DNA from 3 places in the Nocardia arthritidis genome. Region 2 is predicted to be linked to each of the others. Evidence: riboswitches for the same ligand, from Rfam matches in the RefSeq annotation. Region 2 holds a riboswitch; each other region holds the start of a gene.

Region 1 (6,399 bases), 4.1 Mb from region 2:
GGACTGTTGCTGGCCGGGGTCGGTGTCGCGGTGGGTGCGGCGTTCGTGATGCGCGACGACGGTGGATCATCCAACCCAGGGACAACGTCCAAGGTTGTGCCGCAACCGGTTACGACGACCACCACGTCGAGTGCGCCGACGACCTCACAGCCGCCGCCCGCGCCGCCGACCGAAGCCCCCAACCCGGCGGACATTCCGCCGATCACCACCGCCCCACCGCAACCGCCACCGCGGCGCAGCACCACCGTGCCGCAGCAGGCCCCCGCCCCGCAGCCCGGGCCGGTGGTTCCGCAGACGCGCTCGTACCAGTGGCCGGAGTGACCTTTCCGGAGTCCAGTGGATCCCGCTCCGCGCGAGCGAAGCGGGATCCACATCGGCTAGCGCACCGCTTGGGCGGCGGCCACCATATTGCGCAGCGCCAACTCCACCTCGGCCGGGCCGCGGGTCTTCAGGCCGCAGTCGGGATTCACCCAAAGTCGTTCGGCGGGAATGACTTTCAGTGCGGTCCGCAGTGAGGCGGTGATCTCCTCGACGCTGGGCACCCTCGGCGAGTGGATATCGTAGACACCGGGCCCGACGCCGAGGTCGAATCCGGCGGACCGGAGATCCTCGACTATCTCCATCCGCGACCGGGCCGCCTCGATGGAGGTGACGTCGGCGTCGAGTCCGGCGATCGCGTCGATGACCTCACCGAATTCCGAATAGCAGAGGTGCGTGTGGATTTGGGTGCTGTCGGCGACACCGGCGGTGGCCAACCGGAACGCCCCGACCGACCACTCCAGGTAGGCGGGTTGGTCGGCGGCACGCAGCGGCAGCGTCTCCCGCAGGGCGGGCTCGTCCACCTGGACGATGCGGATGCCCGCCGCCTCCAGATCCACCGTCTCGTCCCGAATGGCAAGGGCCACTTGACGTGCCGAATCGGCGAGCGGCTGATCGTCGCGCACGAACGACCACGCGAGAATGGTCACCGGGCCGGTGAGCATGCCCTTGACCGGCTTGTCGGTGAGCGACTGCGCGTAGGTGATCCAGTCGACGGTCATCGGATCGCGCCGCGCCACATCGCCGTACAGGATCGGCGGCCGAACGCACCTGGTGCCGTAGGACTGCACCCAGCCGTTCTCGGTGGCGGCGAATCCGTCGAGCTGTTCGGCGAAGTACTGCACCATGTCGTTGCGTTCCGGTTCGCCGTGCACGAGCACGTCGAGGCCCAATTTCTCCTGTAGCGCAACGACATCGGCGATCTCGGCGCGCATCCGGCGCTGGTATTCGGCCTGATCGATCTCGCCCTTGCGCAGCGCGGCCCGAGCCAGCCGGATGGCCGAGGTCTGCGGATACGATCCGATCGTCGTGGTCGGCAGCGCGGGCAATCGCAGTCGCTCGGACTGCAATTCGCGCCGCTGCTCGGCGGGGGCGCGCCGCGTGGCGTCCGGGCCGAGCGCGGCCAACCTGGCCCGCACCGCCGGATCGTGCAGGCGCGGGTCGGCCCGCCGCGCGGCCAAAGCCGCACGCGTCGCGACCAATTGATCCTCGATGGCATCGGCGCCCTGGTGCAGACCGGTCGCCAGCGTCCGGACCTCGGTCACCTTCTCCGCGCCGAACGACAGCCAGGAACGCAGCCCTTCGTCGAGTCCGGTCTCGGCGGCCAGCCCGTACGGCACGTGCAGCAGCGAGCACGAGGTCGAAACCGCGACGGCGCCCGTGGATCCCGCGAGGTCCCGCAGCGTTTCCAGCGCACGGTCCAGATCGGTGCGCCACACATTGCGCCCGTCGATCACACCGGCCACCAGCAGTTTGTCACGCAGCACCGACACTTCGGGAACCGTTGTGCCGGAGACGAAGTCGAGCGCGACGCCATCGATTCCGGTCTCGGCCAAGGCGGGCAGCGCCGCGCCCGGCCGCCCGAAGTAGGTGGCCACCAGGATGGCCGGGCGCTGCTCGACCGCGGCCAATTCGGTGTAAGTGAGCCGCACCAGGGCGATTTCGTCCTCGGTCAGGTCGGTGACCAGCACCGGCTCGTCGATCTGCACCCATTCGGCGCCCGCCGCGGCCAACTGAACGAGCAACTCCCGGTACAGGCGCACCAATTCCGGCAGCCGATCGAGCGTGCGTTCCCCGGCGGATTTGGCCAGCTTCAGGAAGGTGATCGGACCGATCACCACCGGCCGGGCGGCGACGCCGACTTCCCTCGCCTCGGCAAGTTGTGCGAGCAGCTGCTCCGGATTCAGCGAAAACGTTGTGCCCGAATCGATTTCGGGAACGAGATAGTGGTAGTTGGTATCGAACCACTTGGTCATCTCCAGCGGTTCGATGGTGTCGGTGCCGCGCGCGGCGGCGAAATACCGGTCGAGTGGATCGGCGATCGAGGCCACCCGCGCGGGCAGCGCACCGAGCAGCACGGCGGTGTCGAGCATCTGGTCGTAGTAGGAGAAGGTGCCGACCGGCACCGAATCGAGCCCGGCGGAACGCAATTCGGACAACTGGGCGCGCCGCAGCTCACGGGCGACGGCGTGCAGTTGTTCTGCGTCGATGCGACCTGCCCAGTAGGACTCGGTGGCGCGCTTGAGTTCCCGTCGCGGCCCCACCCGCGGGAGACCGAGAACCGTTGCGGTGAACGGCGTATGTGAAACAGTCACGTTGTGCTCCATTGTGTTGGACCTGAACCAACGCCCAATCGGCAAGCGGGACCAGCGATCTGCCGAACAGGAGCCCTGAACCGGGAACACATCCGGCGAAACGCTGCGGACCCGCGCGCCCTCTCCACGAGGCGGTGGCCACCGGATACGGCGTACCCGGTACAACCGGCAGGTCTTCGGACTCGCGGGCACCGGCCGAATCGGCCGATCCGGCAGACCGCCGGAAGGTCCTACTGGCCGTCGCTTCCCAGGCCGATGAGCCCAGTGCGTGATGACGGCGGTCGTTCCCGCTCACCGCTGCGGGGACAGTCCCGGATTCCCACCGGGTTCCCTCTTGCCCGTACGCCCAAGGGAGCGTTCGGGTTTCGACACCGGTACGCGACGTAGGGGCTCCATCTCGCCTGCGCCCGGTGAACCAGCTGCGTCATCCAGCATATGTCCAACTACATAGTTGTCATCAAATCGGGTCGGACCTTCCTTAAGTTGGTCATGAATCACACGCTTATTCGCCTAGCATGGGCGCGTGTTGAAATCTGTGGTTGGCCGCGCACTCGCACCACTTGCGGCCGGGGTGGGGTCTGTTCAATTGGTGCGAGCCGATCGCCCCACCGTGGTGCTCACCTACGATGACGGGCCCGAGCCCGGCAGCACCGAGCCGGTGCTGGCCGCGCTGGCCGACGCCGGTGTGACGGCGACCTTCTTCGTCCTGGTCCGGCGTGCCATGGAGCAGCGCGCGCTGTTGAACGATGTGCTGGCGGCGGGCCACGAGATCGGCCTACACGGCTACGACCACATCCGGCTGACCACCCTGCCCGCCACCCAGGTGTACCGGCGGACCAGGGATGCCCGGCGGCAGCTGGAGGATTTGTGTGGCAGACCGGTCCGCTGGTTCCGGCCGCCGTACGGCGCGCAGGTCGCGAGCACGTGGACCGCGATTCGCGCCGCGGGCCTGACCCCGGTGGTGTGGAGCCGGTTCGCGGGCGACTGGGTCGACGAGGATGTCCAGAAGCTGGCCGGGCAGGCGCTGGAGGGCATCGGCGACGGCGATGTGCTGCTGCTGCACGACGGGTTCGCCAATGCCGCGGACGGCGCGGACGACGGTCCGGCGCCCACCTTCGATCGGGGTGCGCTCTCGCGCCTGGTATTGGACGGTCTGGCCGAGCGCGGTCTGGCCGCCGCCTCGTTGGGCGATGCGCTCGCGCACGGCAGTTCGGTTCGTAACATCTGGCTGGTTCGCTGAGATAGTTTCAGCGCCAGCAGCTTTCACATCTTCTCCGTTGCCCGCCGTGCGCTCCGGCGATGCGTTCGGCGGCCCGGTAATGGTGGATGATGTGAGAATCGTCACCAACGTTTGGATTCCCGTATGCTGACCTATGCATTAAATTCTGCTGAGTCTGTGGGGGAGTGCCTTCCCGCTTGTAGCTTGGATGTGGGGTAACCGTGGTCGCACGATCGGTTTCGATCGTCATTCCCGTTTTCATTTCGGATGCCGAGGGTCTGGGTTTCCTCGATGTTCAACTCGGTGCAATAGCCGAGCAAGACTACGTTGGCCCGCTCGAGGTAGTCGTGGCGGACAATGGATCGCCGACTTTTGTGCGTCGACACATACTCGAGCATCCGCTACGGGAAAAACTCGACCTGAAATGGGTCGACGCGTCGGCGCACAAGGGCGCCGCCTTTGCTCGAAATATTGGTGCAGACCACGCCGAGGGCGAGATACTTCTTTTCTGCGATCACGACGACAAGGCGTATCCGAATTGGGCGAGGCGGCTCGTCGAATTCCTGGAAGAGGGCTACGACCTGGTCTGCTCGGCCGTAGAGGGCAAATCGCTCAATGCGGATAATCCGCGCGGCGTCGCCGATGTGCCCGCGCCGGACAAATTCCAACCGGCCGGTGTCTTCGCCCCGATCATCATTGCCGGAAGCACCGCATGCCGCGCCGAGGTCTATCGCAAACTGGGCGGCATGGATGTGACTTATCCGGCCAATGAGGATGTCGAATTCGGCTGGCGCGTGCACAATGCCGGATATCGCACCGGATTCCTGCCCGAGGCATTGCTGGCCTATCGCTATCGGCCCGGATTCAAACCGGGCTACCGGCAGGGACGCAGCCGGGGCATCGGGCTCGCCCGGTTGAACGCCGAATATCCGGGTAACGGTATGCCGGAAATCAGGCTGCCGGAATTACTGGTGCGTATTTGCGGACTCGCGGTGGCCCGCGGGCTGGTGAGCGAGGAGCGCGGGCTGCTGCTCGGCATCGCGGTGGGTCAGTTGCGCGGCGGTGCGAGGTATCACACCCTGCGCTGGCTGTGACTCGGTTTGCCGGAATTCGGTAGCCGACAGATGTCCATCGGCGCGTCGTATGTGACGCGCCGATGAACACAACTTCGCAAGGCTGCCAAGCCATCTTGTGAAGAACCATGCGAAGCGCCATTCCCCATCTGTGCGTGTGTTGGGGGCAGGTACCTTAGGCCAATGTTCTCCAAAGTCTTGGTTGCCAATCGCGGTGAGATCGCCATCCGTGCCTTCCGTGCCGCCTACGAGCTCGGCATCGGGACCGTCGCCGTCTTTCCGTACGAGGACCGCAATTCGGTCCACCGGTTGAAGGCGGCCGAGTCCTACCAGATCGGTGAACAGGGGCACCCGGTTCGCGCCTACCTGTCGATCGACGCGATCATCGACGCGGCCAAGTCCGCGGGCGCCGACGCCATCTATCCGGGATACGGCTTCCTGTCCGAGAATCCGGACCTCGCCGCGGCGTGCGCCCGCGAGGGCATCACCTTCATCGGCCCATCGGCGGAGGTGCTGGAGCTGGCGGGTAACAAGGCCCGCGCGGTCGCGGCGGCGCGGGCGGCCGGACTGCCGGTGCTGCGGTCCAGCGCGCCGTCGGCGGATGTCGAAGAACTGCTCGCGGCGTCACGGGAGCTGGAGTACCCGATCTTCGTCAAGGCGGTGGCCGGTGGCGGCGGGCGCGGTATGCGCCGGGTCGCCGATCCTGCACAGCTGCGCGAATCGATCGAGGCCGCGTCCAGGGAGGCCGAATCGGCATTCGGCGACCCGACCGTCTTCCTCGAACAGGCCGTGGTGAACCCGCGTCACATCGAGGTGCAGATCCTCGCCGACCAGCACGGCAATGTGATGCACCTGTTCGAGCGCGACTGCTCGGTGCAGCGCAGGCATCAGAAGGTGCTCGAGCTCGCGCCCGCGCCGAACCTGGATCCGCAACTGCGGGAACGCATCTGCGCCGACGCGGTGGCCTTCGCCAGGCAGATCGGCTACAGCTGCGCGGGCACCGTCGAATTCCTGCTCGACGAGCGCGGCAACCACGTCTTCATCGAGATGAACCCGCGCATTCAGGTCGAACATACGGTGACCGAGGAGATCACCGATGTGGACCTGGTCCAGTCGCAGCTGCGCATCGCCGCCGGTGAGACGCTGGAAGACCTTGGCCTGACCCAGGATTCGATCGCCATCCGGGGCGCGGCGCTGCAATGCCGGATCACCACCGAGGATCCGGCCAACGGCTTCCGCCCCGACACCGGCCGCATCACCGCCTACCGCACGCCGGGCGGCGCGGGCATCCGGCTCGACGGCGGCGCCAACCTCGGCGCGGAGATCGGCGCCTACTTCGACTCGATGCTGGTCAAACTCACCTGCCGCGGCCGCGATTTCGGTCTCGCGATCGCGCGGGCCAAGCGGGCGCTCGCCGAATTCCGGATCCGCGGCGTCACCACCAATATCCCCTTCCTGCTCGCGGTGCTCGACG
Region 2 (6,399 bases):
CACCTCCGCGAACACCAGCCGCTGCGACACGGCGGAGTGCACTTGCCGGAATCCCAATGAGGCGGCCCAGAGAGCACCGGCACCACCCTGTGGCACCGCCCAGCCCTGTATCAGCCTCCGCCCGTCAGCGCGCAATGCCGACACGACGGTCGCCAGCAATCCGGTGCCGATTCTCCGGCGACGGAACTCGGGATGCACCATGATCTCGGTTATCCCGAGATGGGTATTCTCCGCGCCGAGGAATCCGACCCTGGCGAATCCGACCAGCCTGCCTGCCGCGTGCGCTGCCCAGTATCTCGGTGGCCGGTAGGCGGCCGGTGGATTCTGCAAATCCCCGACGGCGGTCGCGCGGTCCATGGGCGGCTGATCCGGCTTGTCCAGCGCAGAGCTGGCCAGCACGAGGCGGTGATAGTCGGCGAGATCCGCATCGCTCGCCTGGTTCGCGTCGAACTCGCTGATTTCCGCACTTGCCTTCACAAGGTCCCCCCATATTTCCGACCGACCCTGAATTTGAATGGTGGCCAAAGGATTACGGCTGCCATTCATAATACGACGCGACCGCGGGTTGGCCGGTGTAACCGGGTCCGGCCCGATCGTCGGCACCTAGGTAGGTGGCCGGGAAGCGTATGGATCGCGGGCCGCGGCTCGAAATGCGGTGGCGGCGGCGGTCATACGTCAGATCTGCCGCACGCAGTACGGCCAGTACCCGGCTGGCCGCCGAGGAACCGTCCGCGTGCCGGATGGTGTCCGGGTCGAAATCGGCGGTGAAAGTGCCATGTGGGGCAAGCCAACTCACCATGGCTGCGAGCAGTGCGAGTTTGTCGCCGATGTAATGCAATCCGTGTACGCAGGTGACCAGGTCGGCGGGCCCGTCCGGGTGCCAGGTCGTGGCTGGGGTCGTGCTGAAGCGAAGCCGGGACGTGCGCGGCGGGGCCAGGTAGTAGTCGACGAGATCGACTCCGAGCAACCGCACGTCGGCGTCGGGCAGTTCACTCGCGAAGCGCTCCTCGGCCGTCAGTAGTGCCCGCCCGGATCCGCAGCACACGTCGATCCAGGTCACTGTGGAAGCCGGTGCGGCGCAATTGGTTTCGACGAGCCGCTGATAAGGGTCGAAGCCGAGTTCCTTGGCGTAGCTGTTCGGTCCGGACAGCCCGCGGCCGCGGTTCATCGCGTTGTTCGCGACGACCGATGATCGTTCGAGCGCGGCATCGTCGAGCAGGCGGCGGGAATCGGGCGGCACCCCACCATCTTTGCGCCGATTCGACGGTGGCGGGCGGAATCGGAGCACCGTCAGCGGATGACGTCGTCGGCGCGGGGTTCGATGGTGGAGGGCGGCACCAGATTCCAGTGTTCGAGTTGTTTGCGGATCTGTTCGGCGGCGTCGATATTGAGTGGGCCGCTGGTCCACATGGCGTAGGGGAGGTTGAGGAAGCGGTTCTCGGTTACCGCGCGCAGTCGGTTGATACCCGGTTTGGCGCGCAGCAGTGCGACCTTCTCGGCGAAGGACTGGGGTGGGTAGTCGACGAACATGATGGCGTCGGGATCGGCCGCGGCAAGCCGTTCCCAGGATGTCTTCACCCAGGTGTCCGGCACGTCGGCGAGCACGTTGCGCCCGCCCGCGGCCTCCAGGATCGCCTGTGGCGCACCGTAATCGCCACTGGACATGATCGAATCGCTCGCGCTGTCGAACAGGAAGATGTTCGGGCGGCGCTCGGCCTGCGGCGCGGCGCGCAGCGCGGCCAGCCTGCGATCGAGGTCGGCGGTGAGTTCGCTGGCGCGTTCGGCGCGGCCGGTGATCGCGCCGAGGTTGGTCAGGTCGGTGCGCAGCGCGGTCCACGGCTCGACCAGCCCGCGCTGGCGCTCACCGGGGTGCTGACGGCAGCTCTCGGTAAGTACGTAGGCGGCGATTCCCTGCTTGCGCAATGTGTCCGGGGTCAGGTTCTTGGCCTCGTCGTATCCGTAGCTCCAGCCCGCGACCATGACATCCGGCCGCTGGGCAAGCACGGTCTCCAGCGACGGATACCCGGGGGCAACGGATTTCAACGCGTCGACGGCGGGACCGTAGTGCCTGCGCAGGGTTTCCGCATCGCGTTGCAGGCTCGACACCGCCGCCACGGAATCGGTCGCGCCCAGTGCGAGCGTCATCGAGATCAGGTTGCCGTCGTTGACGAACATCCGTTTGGCGACCGGAAAGCGTTGTTCCGCATCGCAATTGCGAACGGTCAGCGTGCCTGCCGCGGTCGATTGCCCGCCGCATGCGGTCAGGATCAGCGCGATGGCGAGCAGTACGGGTATGCGTTTCATGATCTGGCCTCCCGTGCCGTGATGATGAGATGGCTTGCGCCGGTATCCGGTTCGGGCACGCGCAGTGCGCGCACTCCGAAGACGGTGTCGAGCACCTCCGGTCGCAGCGCCGTCTCGGGTGGGGCGAGCGGATGGGCGGCGCCATTGTGCAGCACCAGGATCCGGTCGCAGTACCGGTCGGCCAGCGCCAGCTCGTGCAGCGCCATGACGACGGTGCGGTCGAGGTCGCGGGCCGCGGCGAGCAGTTCCAACCGGTGCGTGATGTCCAGGTGGTTGGTCGGCTCGTCCAGCAGCAGCACCGGCGTTTCCTGAATCAGGGCCCGCGCCAACAACACCCGCTGCCGCTCACCGCCGGAGAGCCGGTGCACCGGCCGGTCGGCGAAGCCGGCGAGATCGACCGCCGCCAGCGCCTCGGCCACCATCGCGCGCTCGCGCCGCGACCCCGCGCCCCACGGCGGCAGATACGGTGTGCGGCCGAGCGCGACGACCTCACCCGCGAGCAGGTCCGTCGGCGGCTGCTCGTCCTGCGCGACGAGTGCGACGGTGCGTGCCCGCTGTCTGCCCGAAAGGTCGTGCAGCACTTGACCGTTCACCAGCACTCGGCCGAGCGCCGGTTTCCGCACGCCCGCCAGGACGTGTAGCAACGTCGATTTGCCGGTGCCGTTGGGGCCGACGATGCCGATCGTCTCACCGGGCCGAATCGTGAACGACACCCCGGACAGCACGGTTCGCCGCCCGGCCGCGCAGGCCAGTCCATCCACCGTGATCTCGGCCGGTTCCGGTGCGGCACTGGAGATCATGCCGCGCCGAACCGGTACTGCCGCCGTCCCAGCAGCACCAGGAACGCGGGCGCACCGATCAACCCGGTCAGCACGCCCACCGGAATCTCGGTCGGCCGCACCAGGATTCGGGCGGCGGCATCGGCGATCACGAGGAACAACGCGCCGCAGAGCGCGCAGACCGGCAGCAGGCTCCGGTGTCGCGGCCCGACCAGCAGCCGGGTGGCGTGCGGCACCACCAACCCCACGAACCCGATGCCACCCGACACCGCGACGAGCACGCCGACCAGCACCGCGAGCAGCCCGAACAGTCCGATCCGCAGCTCACGCACCGGAACCCCCACCGCCGCAGCGGTATCCGCGCCGAGATGCAGCGCGTCGAGCCAGCCACCGGCCAGGCACAGCGTCGCCGCGCTCACCGCGACAACGCCGAGCGGCAGCGCGATCCGCGTCCAGTCCGCGCCCGACAGGCTGCCGAGCAGCCAGAACAGCACCGATTGCGCGGCGGCCGGATCGGCGCTGCGGAAAATCAGATAGCTGCTGAACGCCGCGAAGGCCGAGCCGAGGACGGTGCCGGTGAGCACCAGCCGCAGCGGCGTCAAACCGCCCTGCGCGACGGCGATCAGGAATACCAGCGCCGCCGCCGCGAACGCCCCCACCAGCGCGCCGCCGGACAGCGCCCACACCTCAGCGCTCGCGAACAAGCCGGTGGTGATCACCGCCGCCGCACCGACGCCGGCGCCGGAGGACACCCCGAGCAGATACGGATCGGCCAGCGGATTGCGCACCAGTGTCTGCATGGCCGCACCGGCCAGTGCCAGACCCGCGCCGACGATCGCCGCGAGCACGGTGCGCGGCACCCGCAGCTGCCACACGATGGTGTCCAGTCCGGGATCGGCGGGTGTGCGGCCGGTCAACCGATGCGCGAGCACGTCGACGACGGATCGGACGGGCAGGGTTTCGGCGCCGAATCCGGTGGCGGCCACCATCGCGGCGATCAGCAGCAGCGCCAGCACGGTCAGGGCGATCGATGTCCGGACGCGGATCATCGCGGCTCCACAGGCAAATCGCGGCCTTTCGAGTTCGTTTCGGCGGGGGAGGTCTGACTTTCGCCCGTGGGCGATCACAGTGGCGCGACCGTTCCGGATTCGAACCGGATTCCCGCACCCGCCGATAATGACGCCCGAACTCTACCGGCCGGTTGGATTTCCGCGACACACCGGGGGCTTTTGGCGAGCTCTCCGACCCATCCATACCCTGAAGACATGTTGCCGATGGACGAGCGGCACCCGTCCACCGTCAGCGATTGGGATGACGCGCGTCGCCGGGCCCGCCTGCGGGAAACCCGCATCGGACACGATTGGCACCGGTTGCGCCGCACCCGACTGGCACTACTGCGGGTTGCCGCGCTGATGCTGGCCGTGCTCATCGTGGTCGGCTACTACTGGACCGCCGACGTCAACCCGGAGCGGGAACGCCTGGCCCGCACCCGGCCGTCCATCATCGCCGTCAACACGCCCGCCGATCCGAAGAACTGGGATACGGTCGTCGTCGATATGGTCGGGCTCGGAAATCTCGACGCCACCAGTACGGCCGCGGCCCTGCCCGCACTCGACCAGATCGGGATGGTGTGGGCGATCCGCTACGACAATCAAGGTATCGACACCAAGGTCATCGCCGACCTGATCGTCCGTGCCGCCGAGCAGGCGGCGCTGAAAAACATTGTGCTGATGGGCCACAGCATGGGTGGGGTGATCGCGCTGGAGGTGGCCAAGCACATCCGCAACGAGAGCGATCGCAGGCTGGTCGGCGTCATGCTGGACTGCACGCCGGTGGACCTGAACGCGGTGCGCCCGGAGAGTCGCAGCGCGGGAGAGGATCTGGTGCGCTGGGCGGGTTGGCTGCCCGGCGCGCGGGAGAGCCGGCTGCTGCGGATACTCGCGGAAACCTATGCGCGCCGCGACCGTTTCCTGGGCGTGAGCCCGGAAGGCTTGCCCGACATCGGGTTTCGCGCGCTGCGCGATGTCGAGGTGGAGATACTGCGGGATAAGATCCTGTCCCGCGACGTGGCGAGCAACGGCCTGATCGAGGCCCAGTTCGCCGCCATCGTGGCGGGCGGCGCGGCGGACGACCTGCGCTCGCTCGCCCGCCCGCTGGACGGAAAGCCGCGCCCCGCAATCATTTTCATCCGCCCGCGGGATCCGGACCGGGATATGGTGGTGGACGACGAATACTCACACCGGGTGCTGATCGATATCTCCGGCGGGGTGAACGGCACCCTGCTCGTGGCATTCACCAGGACCGGGGGTCACGCCAACCCGATCTCGCGTCCGGTGGAGTACAACGACATCATCGAGAATCAGATCCTGCCGTTCGTCCAGCGGTATCAGCTGCAAATGCGGAACGCGAGCGGCAACGCGGCCGGACCGCACTGAATTCAGCGCACCCGCTCGCCGAGCAGATGCCGCACACCGGCGATGAACAGCTGCAACCCGAAATCGAAACGTGCGGTGGCATCGGGTGTTTCGTACAGCGGCGAGGCATCCTCGGTGAGGGCGCCCGCGGAGTCCATCTGCATCCGCGACTGCTCGTCGACCGTCTGGCCGAGCACGTAGTACAGCACCGTGAATCCGGCCAGCTCCGCCTCGTGGCGCGGCATTCCGGCGCGAATCGCCGCGCCCACCAAGCGTTCTCGGCCCTTGCTCGTGGTCAGCCTGGAGGCGTAGGTGGCCGAGACCAGTTCGGCGCCGTCGCGGTAGGCGAGCAGGCAGCCGCGCAGCCGATGTGCGAGTTCGCCGATCTGGCCGGACCATTCGGTCGCGGTGACCGGATCCTCCATCGGCGCGAGTATCTTGTCGGCCACCGCGCCGAGCAGCGCCTGTTTATTCGGGAAATGCCAATACAGCGCCCCCGGCTGCACCTGGAGCGATCCGGCGAGCCTGCGCATGGTCAGATCGGCGAGCCCGTACTGGTCGAGGATGGCGATGGCGCCGTCGACGACGTCGGCCCTGTGCAGCTGCACCCGAACTCCTCCGCTCCCTGATCGCCGCGTGCGCGATCGTGTTTTGACTCACTGTGGACGCTACCCTAGCCTGAACGCTGTTCAAGTTTCACGGCAGCGCTGTTGAATGAAACGGCCCAGAAGGGATTCGCGCAGTGACCCAGGCACCCGTCCACACCGACATTCTGGCGGTCGCCCGCGAGCAGGTGCTAGAGCAGGGCGTCGGATTGACCATGGAGCAGACCCTCGAGGTGCTCCGGCTCACCGACGACCGGCTGGCGGATCTGCTGGCGTTGGCGCACGAGGTGCGCATGA
Region 3 (6,399 bases), 2.3 Mb from region 2:
GCAGCGCACCGCCGATCTGCAGCAGCGCGAGCGGGAGTTCCGCGCCGAACGCGATGGCCAGCGATACCCAGACATCGCGGGAATCGGCGGTCGTGATGTCGAACCAGGCGTCGACGAGCAGCAGCATGCCGGTGCCGAAGGCGGGGAGCAGCACGAGTGGTCTGCGCTGCCAGCCGAGGAACGCCGTCGTCGCCATCATGATGACGAGCAGGATGTCGAAGCCCACCCAGGTGAGTGTCCAGTTCCGGGCGGTGTAGTCGTCGGGGAGGGTGAATCCGAGGTAGGTGATCCACGGGATCAGCGCGATCGTGCCGCCCGTCATCAGGGTGAGCCGAATGCGGCGGTGCAGCCGGACGACCGAGGGTCGCGGCAGCACATGCGGTGTTTGCAGCCGCCGGATCAGCTCCCGGCGCTCCTCGGGGGACATCGCCGCGATCTCGTCATCGCCGAGTCCGATCATCATGCGTCACACCCCTTCTCGCGCGGATCCTCCGTCTACCCGATAGCCGGTCTCGGTGGCGACCACATCGGTCACCGTGCCGCGCGGGCGCCCGCACCGGCGTTCACAGCCCGACCAGTGCTGGCGCCCGGCCACTTCCACCTCTTCGGCCGTGAACACGCCTGCGGCCGTGTGCTTTTCACTCAGCGGCAGCACCCGTCCGGATTCGACGGCCGCGGCGGCGTCGGCCCGCACATCGGTCCGCGATTTCGCGCAACCCGGTTGTCCGGCGCAGGCGCTCACCAGCAGCCAGGGCGAATTCGCGTCGAAGATCAGTCCCATCGGGGCGAGCACCCGGACGACCTGCTCGGCGGGCGACTCCTCGAGATCGGCGAGAACCAGGCTGCGCCAAGGGGTTACGAACAGTGGGCGTTCCACGGCGGCGAGGAATTCGGCGACCCGGGCCGGCAGCGAACCGAGCCGGACGCCCGCGCCCAGTGCGACCAAGCCGTTGTCCTGTTCCAGCCAGCCGATCGGAATATCGTGCGCGGCGCCGAATTCCAGCCGCTGCGGCACCGGCGCCAGCCCGAGCCGGTCCACGATCCGGTCCGCGCCGCCGTCGACCTCGTGCAGCCGCCACTGCCCGGAGCTCACGTCCAGGAAGCCGTCCGCGGCCGCGAGCATGACCTCGACCGCGTCGGCCGCCGAGACCCGGATACCGGAATCCCGGCCGGCCAGCAGTACCGCGAATTCGTCCGCACCGGTGGCGTGTACGCCGATATCCCCGCCGAGCCCGCTGATATCTCCGCGCCCGTCGTCCAGGGTGAACAGCACCCGCCCCGGCAAGTCCGCGAGCCGCGGCCGCGCCCGCAGCCCGGCATCGAGCGAGCTCGCCAGCCCGTGCACGTCGGTCCATCCGCCGACCCGGCCCGAGAGCGGCGACGCGACGATATTGCGCACCCGCTCGTGCGTCCGGCTCGGTAGCAGTCCGGCCGCCTCCAGTCGCGTCGTCAACTCGCCCGCGTCCCGCACCCGGCGCAGCTGGATATTGCCGCGCGAGGTCAGCTCGATGGCGCCGTCCGCGAGATCCCGCGCGGCCTCGGCCAGCGCCTGTAGCTGTGCGGGCGCCAACCGGCCACCGGGCAGCCGGATCCGCGCCAGCGGCCCGTCGGCCGCATCGTGCAGCCGCAGCACGCCGGGACACGAATCGGAGGAGGTACGAGTCATAACGAAACCAGCCTAATGTCGCTGTCGGCGAAGCCGTCCACAGCCTGCGCATGGCCGGAGCGAATGCGGAGGTACGCCTAATCGCGCGGTCGGCGTGGCCGTCCGCAGCCCACGCACGGCCGGAGCGAATGCGGCGGTATGCCTGATGGCGCTGTTGGCATAGCCGCCTGAAGCCCGTGCACGGCCGGGGCGGAGGTACGCCTGATCGCGCGGTCAGCATGTTCGCCGTCCGGCCGCGGCGGCGCGATGCCTGGGAAACTCGGTCGCGGACCGGCGAATCCGCTCGCTAATGTCACCGGAATGAGTGAGATCTCTGATGTCGCGGACCGGCTCGCGATCATCGAAACGATTACGAAGATGTTCGTGTACTGCGATCAGAAGCGCTGGGACGACCTGCTCGGCGTATTCACCGAGAAGGTGGATTTCGACGGGGGATTCGGCGGGGCGGCGGCGGTGCGCGATGCCGCCGATATCGTCGGCGACTGGCGGACCGGCCTCGGCGATCTGGACGCGCTGCAGCATCAGTCCGGAAACCATCTGATCGAGTTGCGCGGCGATACCGCGAAGGTGCACGCGGATTCCATTGCGGTGCATGTGAAGAACGACGCGGTGCACGGTAAGACCCGCACCTTCATCGGCAGCTACGACCTCGCCGTCGAGCGGGGTGGCGACGGTTGGCGGGTGAGCAAATTCCACTATCTGCTGAAGGCGATCGAGGGTAACGCGGACCTCACGTAGCACCGGATACCGGTGTCGGGCGCGGCGGCGGGTAGGCTGCCCATGCTCGGCGGCTGACGAGGAAACCGGTGCAATTCCGGTGCGGTCGCGCCACTGTGTACAGCCAGACCCTCTCCGGCGAGCAGCACACCCCCGATGGGCGCGTCACCCGAGGAAGGCCGTCACCGTGATCCTGCTGCTGTCCACGTCCGACACCGATCTGCTCAGCGCGCGCGCCAGCGGCGCGGACTACCGCTGGGGCAATCCGGCCCGGCTGCTGCTCGACGATCTGCCCGCGCTGCTGGACGGCGCCGAGCTGGTCGTGCTGCGCGTCCTGGGTGGTAAGCGCGCCTGGGAAGAGGGCCTGGAAGCGTTGCGGGCCAGCGGAGTTCCGCTGGTCGCCCTGGGCGGCGAGATCGCGCCCGACGCGGAGCTGATGGAATGTTCGACGGTGCCGGGCGGCGTCGCGGCCGACGCGCACAACTATCTGGCCGCGGGCGGTCCGGCGAATCTGCGTGAGCTGCACAACTTCCTGTCCGATACGGTGCTACTCACCGGGCACGGCTTCGAACCGCCGGTGCAGCTGCCGAGCTGGGGCGAATTGCCGCGTACCGCGGCGGAATCCGGTCCGGACGCGCCGACCGTCGCCGTGATCTATTACCGCGCACAGCATCTCGCGGGAAACACCGCCTACGTCGACGCGCTGTGCACGGCGATCGAGGATGCGGGCGCCCGCGCGCTGCCGCTGTTCTGCGCCTCGCTGCGTACCGCGGAACCGGAGCTGCTCGCCGCGCTGCGCCGGGCCGACGCCCTGGTGGTGACGGTGCTGGCCGCGGGCGGTACGAAACCGGCCGCGGCATCGGCGGGCGGCGATGACGAGGCCTGGGATGTCGGCGCGCTCGCCGACCTGGATGTGCCCATCCTGCAAGGACTTTGCCTGACCACCGGTCGGGACCAGTGGGCGGCGAACGACGACGGCCTCTCGCCGCTGGATGTGGCCACCCAGGTGGCGGTGCCGGAATTCGACGGCCGCATCATCACGGTTCCGTTCTCGTTCAAGGAGTTCGACGCCGACGGCCTGTCGACCTACGTGCCGGACGCCGAGCGCGCCGCCCGGGTGGCGGGCATCGCCGTCCGCCATGCCCGGCTGCGCCGGATTCCCAACGCGCGCAAGCGGATCGCGATCATGCTCTCGGCCTATCCGACCAAGCACGCCAGGATCGGCAATGCGGTGGGCCTGGACACCCCGGCCAGCGCCATCCGGTTGCTCACCGAGATGCGGTCGGCCGGTTACGATCTCGGCGCGCCGGGCGAGGTCCCCGGCCTGGACGAGCGGGACGGCGACGCGCTGATCCACGCGCTGATCGCGGCGGGCGGCCAGGATCCGGACTGGCTCACCGCGGAACAGTTGGAGGGCAACCCGATTCGCATCGGCGCCGACACATACGCCGCGTGGTTCGCCACTCTCCCCGAAGAGCTGCGGGCGGCCGTCGTCGAGGCATGGGGTCCGCCGCCGGGTGAGCTGTACGTCGACCGGTCCGCCGATCCGAAGGGTGAAATCGTCATCGCCGCATTGCGTTTCGGCAATGTGGTGCTGATGGTGCAGCCGCCGCGCGGTTTCGGCGAGAATCCGGTGGCCATCTACCACGATCCGGATCTGCCGCCGAGCCATCACTACCTGGCCGCCTACCGCTGGCTGTCCGCGCCGGAGGGTTTCGCCGCCGACGCCATGGTACATCTCGGCAAGCACGGCAATCTGGAATGGCTGCCGGGTAAAACCCTCGGCATGTCCGCCGCCTGCGGCACCGATGCCGCGCTCGGCGAGCTGCCTCTGATCTATCCGTTCCTGGTCAACGATCCCGGCGAGGGCACCCAGGCCAAGCGGCGCGCGCACGCCACCCTGGTGGACCATCTCATTCCGCCGATGGCGCGCGCCGAAAGTTACGGCGACATCTCGCGTTTGGAGCAGTTGCTGGACGAGCACGCGAATATCTCCACCCTCGACCCGGCCAAACTGCCCGCGATCCGCCAGCAGATCTGGACGCTCATGCGGGCCGCGAAGATGGACCACGATCTGGGGCTGGCCGAGCGCCCGGACGAGGAATCCTTCGACGATATGCTGCTGCACGTCGACGGCTGGCTGTGCGAGATCAAGGATGTGCAGATCCGCGACGGCCTGCACGTGCTCGGCCAGGCGCCCGCCGGCGACGGCGAACTCGACCTGGTGCTCGCCATGTTGCGGGCCCGCCAGCTCTGGGGCGGCGAGCGCAACGTGCCCGGTCTGCGAGAGGCGTTGGGGCTGGACGAATCCGGCGCGGAATCCCGCGAGCGGGTGGACGCGGCCGAGGCGCGGGCGCGCGAGCTGGTCGGCGCGCTGCAGGCGGCGGACTGGTCGGTCGACGCGGTGGCCGGACTCACCGAATCCGAGCCGGTGCGCGCCGTACTGCGTTTCGCCGCAACGGAAGTGGTGCCGCGCCTGCGGCAGACCGGCGTCGAGATCGAGCGGGTGCTGCACGCGCTGAACGGCGGCTTCATCCCGGCCGGCCCGAGCGGTTCGCCGCTGCGCGGCCTGATCAACGTGCTGCCGACCGGACGCAACTTCTACTCCGTCGATCCGAAGGCGGTGCCATCGCGCCTGGCCTGGGAAACCGGGCAGGCCATGGCGGATTCGCTGGTCGAGCGCTATCTGACCGATCACGGCGAATACCCGCGCTCGGTCGGGCTCTCGGTGTGGGGCACCTCGGCCATGCGCACCTCCGGCGACGATATCGCCGAGGTGCTCGCGCTGCTCGGCGTGCGCCCGGTGTGGGACGAGGCCAGCCGCCGGGTGACCACGCTGGAGGTGATCCCGCAGGCCGAACTCGGCCGCCCGCGCATCGATGTCACGGTGCGCATCAGCGGATTCTTCCGTGACGCCTTCCCGCACGTGCTCGCCCTGCTCGACGACGCGGTCCGGCTGGTCGCCGCGCTCGACGAGCCGGACGAGCTGAATTACGTTCGCGCCCATACCCGCTCGGATCTGGCCGAACACGGCGACGAGCGCCGCGCCACCACCCGCATCTTCGGTTCCAAGCCGGGCACCTACGGCGCGGGCCTGCTGCAACTGATCGATTCGAAGAGCTGGCGCACCGACGACGATTTGGCGCAGGTGTACACCACCTGGGGCGGCTACGCCTACGGCCGCGATCTGGACGGTGCGCCCGCCGCGGCCGATATGCGCTCGGCGTATCGCCGAATCACGGTGGCGGCCAAGAACACCGACACCCGCGAGCACGATATCGCCGACTCCGACGACTACTTCCAGTTCCACGGCGGCATGGTGGCGACGGTGCGCGCCCTGACGGGGCGCAATCCGCAGGCCTACATCGGCGACAGCACCCGGCCGGACGCGGTGCGCACCCGCACCCTCTCCGAGGAGACGTCCCGGGTCTTCCGTGCCCGGGTGGTGAATCCGCGCTGGCTGGAGGCCATGCGCAGGCATGGGTACAAGGGCGCGTTCGAGATGGCGGCCACGGTGGACTACCTGTTCGGCTACGACGCCACCACGAATGTCGTCGCCGACTGGATGTACGAAAAGCTCGCGGAGAGCTACGTTTTCGACGAGGTGAACCGCAAGTTCATGGACCGGTCGAATCCGTGGGCGCTGCACGGCATCGCCGAGCGGCTGCTGGAGGCCGCCGAGCGCCGGCTCTGGGAGCGGCCCGAGCCGCAGACCCTGGATCGGCTGCGCGAGGTTTATCTGGAGACCGAGGGCGAACTAGAATAGCGAAATCGGTTTCCCCTATCAGGATCTGGTAAACCTCGCGGTTCCACTTTTTGGCGTACTGGTCGAAACCGATTTGAAATCAACCCCCCGATTACTTGGGGTATCGCGTGAATTACTTGATCTTGCACAGTAATTCGGTCGGGTAACTCTATCGACATGACAAGCGTTCCGGGCGCATGATGATCAGTGTCCCAACGCCGTTTCTTTCGGGGAACGTCAATAGAAATCGGCCGGATGATTGGAAAGTGTA

Evidence for each region. A riboswitch is a leader RNA that binds a small molecule or an ion and turns the genes downstream of it on or off. The one in region 2 is predicted to bind cobalamin.
Region 1: another riboswitch for cobalamin. It lies ahead of metE (5-methyltetrahydropteroyltriglutamate--homocysteine S-methyltransferase); the one in region 2 lies ahead of F5544_RS15895 (FecCD family ABC transporter permease).
Region 3: another riboswitch for cobalamin. It lies ahead of cobN (cobaltochelatase subunit CobN); the one in region 2 lies ahead of F5544_RS15895 (FecCD family ABC transporter permease).

What each region holds. Positions count from the first base shown of each region.
Region 1 is NZ_CP046172.1:7,635,233-7,641,631, reverse strand. It holds gene F5544_RS34395 (serine/threonine-protein kinase) at 1-321, shown strand, start outside; gene metE (5-methyltetrahydropteroyltriglutamate--homocysteine S-methyltransferase) at 378-2,645, opposite strand; cobalamin riboswitch at 2,784-3,022, opposite strand; gene F5544_RS34385 (polysaccharide deacetylase family protein) at 3,157-3,873, shown strand; gene F5544_RS34380 (glycosyltransferase family 2 protein) at 4,074-4,946, shown strand; gene F5544_RS34375 (pyruvate carboxylase) at 5,109-6,399, shown strand, end outside.
Region 2 is NZ_CP046172.1:3,545,526-3,551,924, forward strand. It holds gene F5544_RS15875 (GNAT family N-acetyltransferase) at 1-477, opposite strand, end outside; gene F5544_RS15880 (class I SAM-dependent methyltransferase) at 530-1,240, opposite strand; gene F5544_RS15885 (ABC transporter substrate-binding protein) at 1,291-2,304, opposite strand; gene F5544_RS15890 (ABC transporter ATP-binding protein) at 2,301-3,104, opposite strand; gene F5544_RS15895 (FecCD family ABC transporter permease) at 3,101-4,132, opposite strand; adenosylcobalamin (AdoCbl) riboswitch at 4,149-4,272, opposite strand; gene F5544_RS15900 (alpha/beta fold hydrolase) at 4,349-5,518, shown strand; gene F5544_RS15905 (TetR/AcrR family transcriptional regulator C-terminal domain-containing protein) at 5,521-6,105, opposite strand; gene bioB (biotin synthase BioB) at 6,240-6,399, shown strand, end outside.
Region 3 is NZ_CP046172.1:5,895,007-5,901,405, reverse strand. It holds gene F5544_RS26490 (hypothetical protein) at 1-463, opposite strand, end outside; gene cobG (precorrin-3B synthase) at 467-1,666, opposite strand; gene F5544_RS26480 (nuclear transport factor 2 family protein) at 1,967-2,404, shown strand; cobalamin riboswitch at 2,416-2,537, shown strand; gene cobN (cobaltochelatase subunit CobN) at 2,571-6,149, shown strand.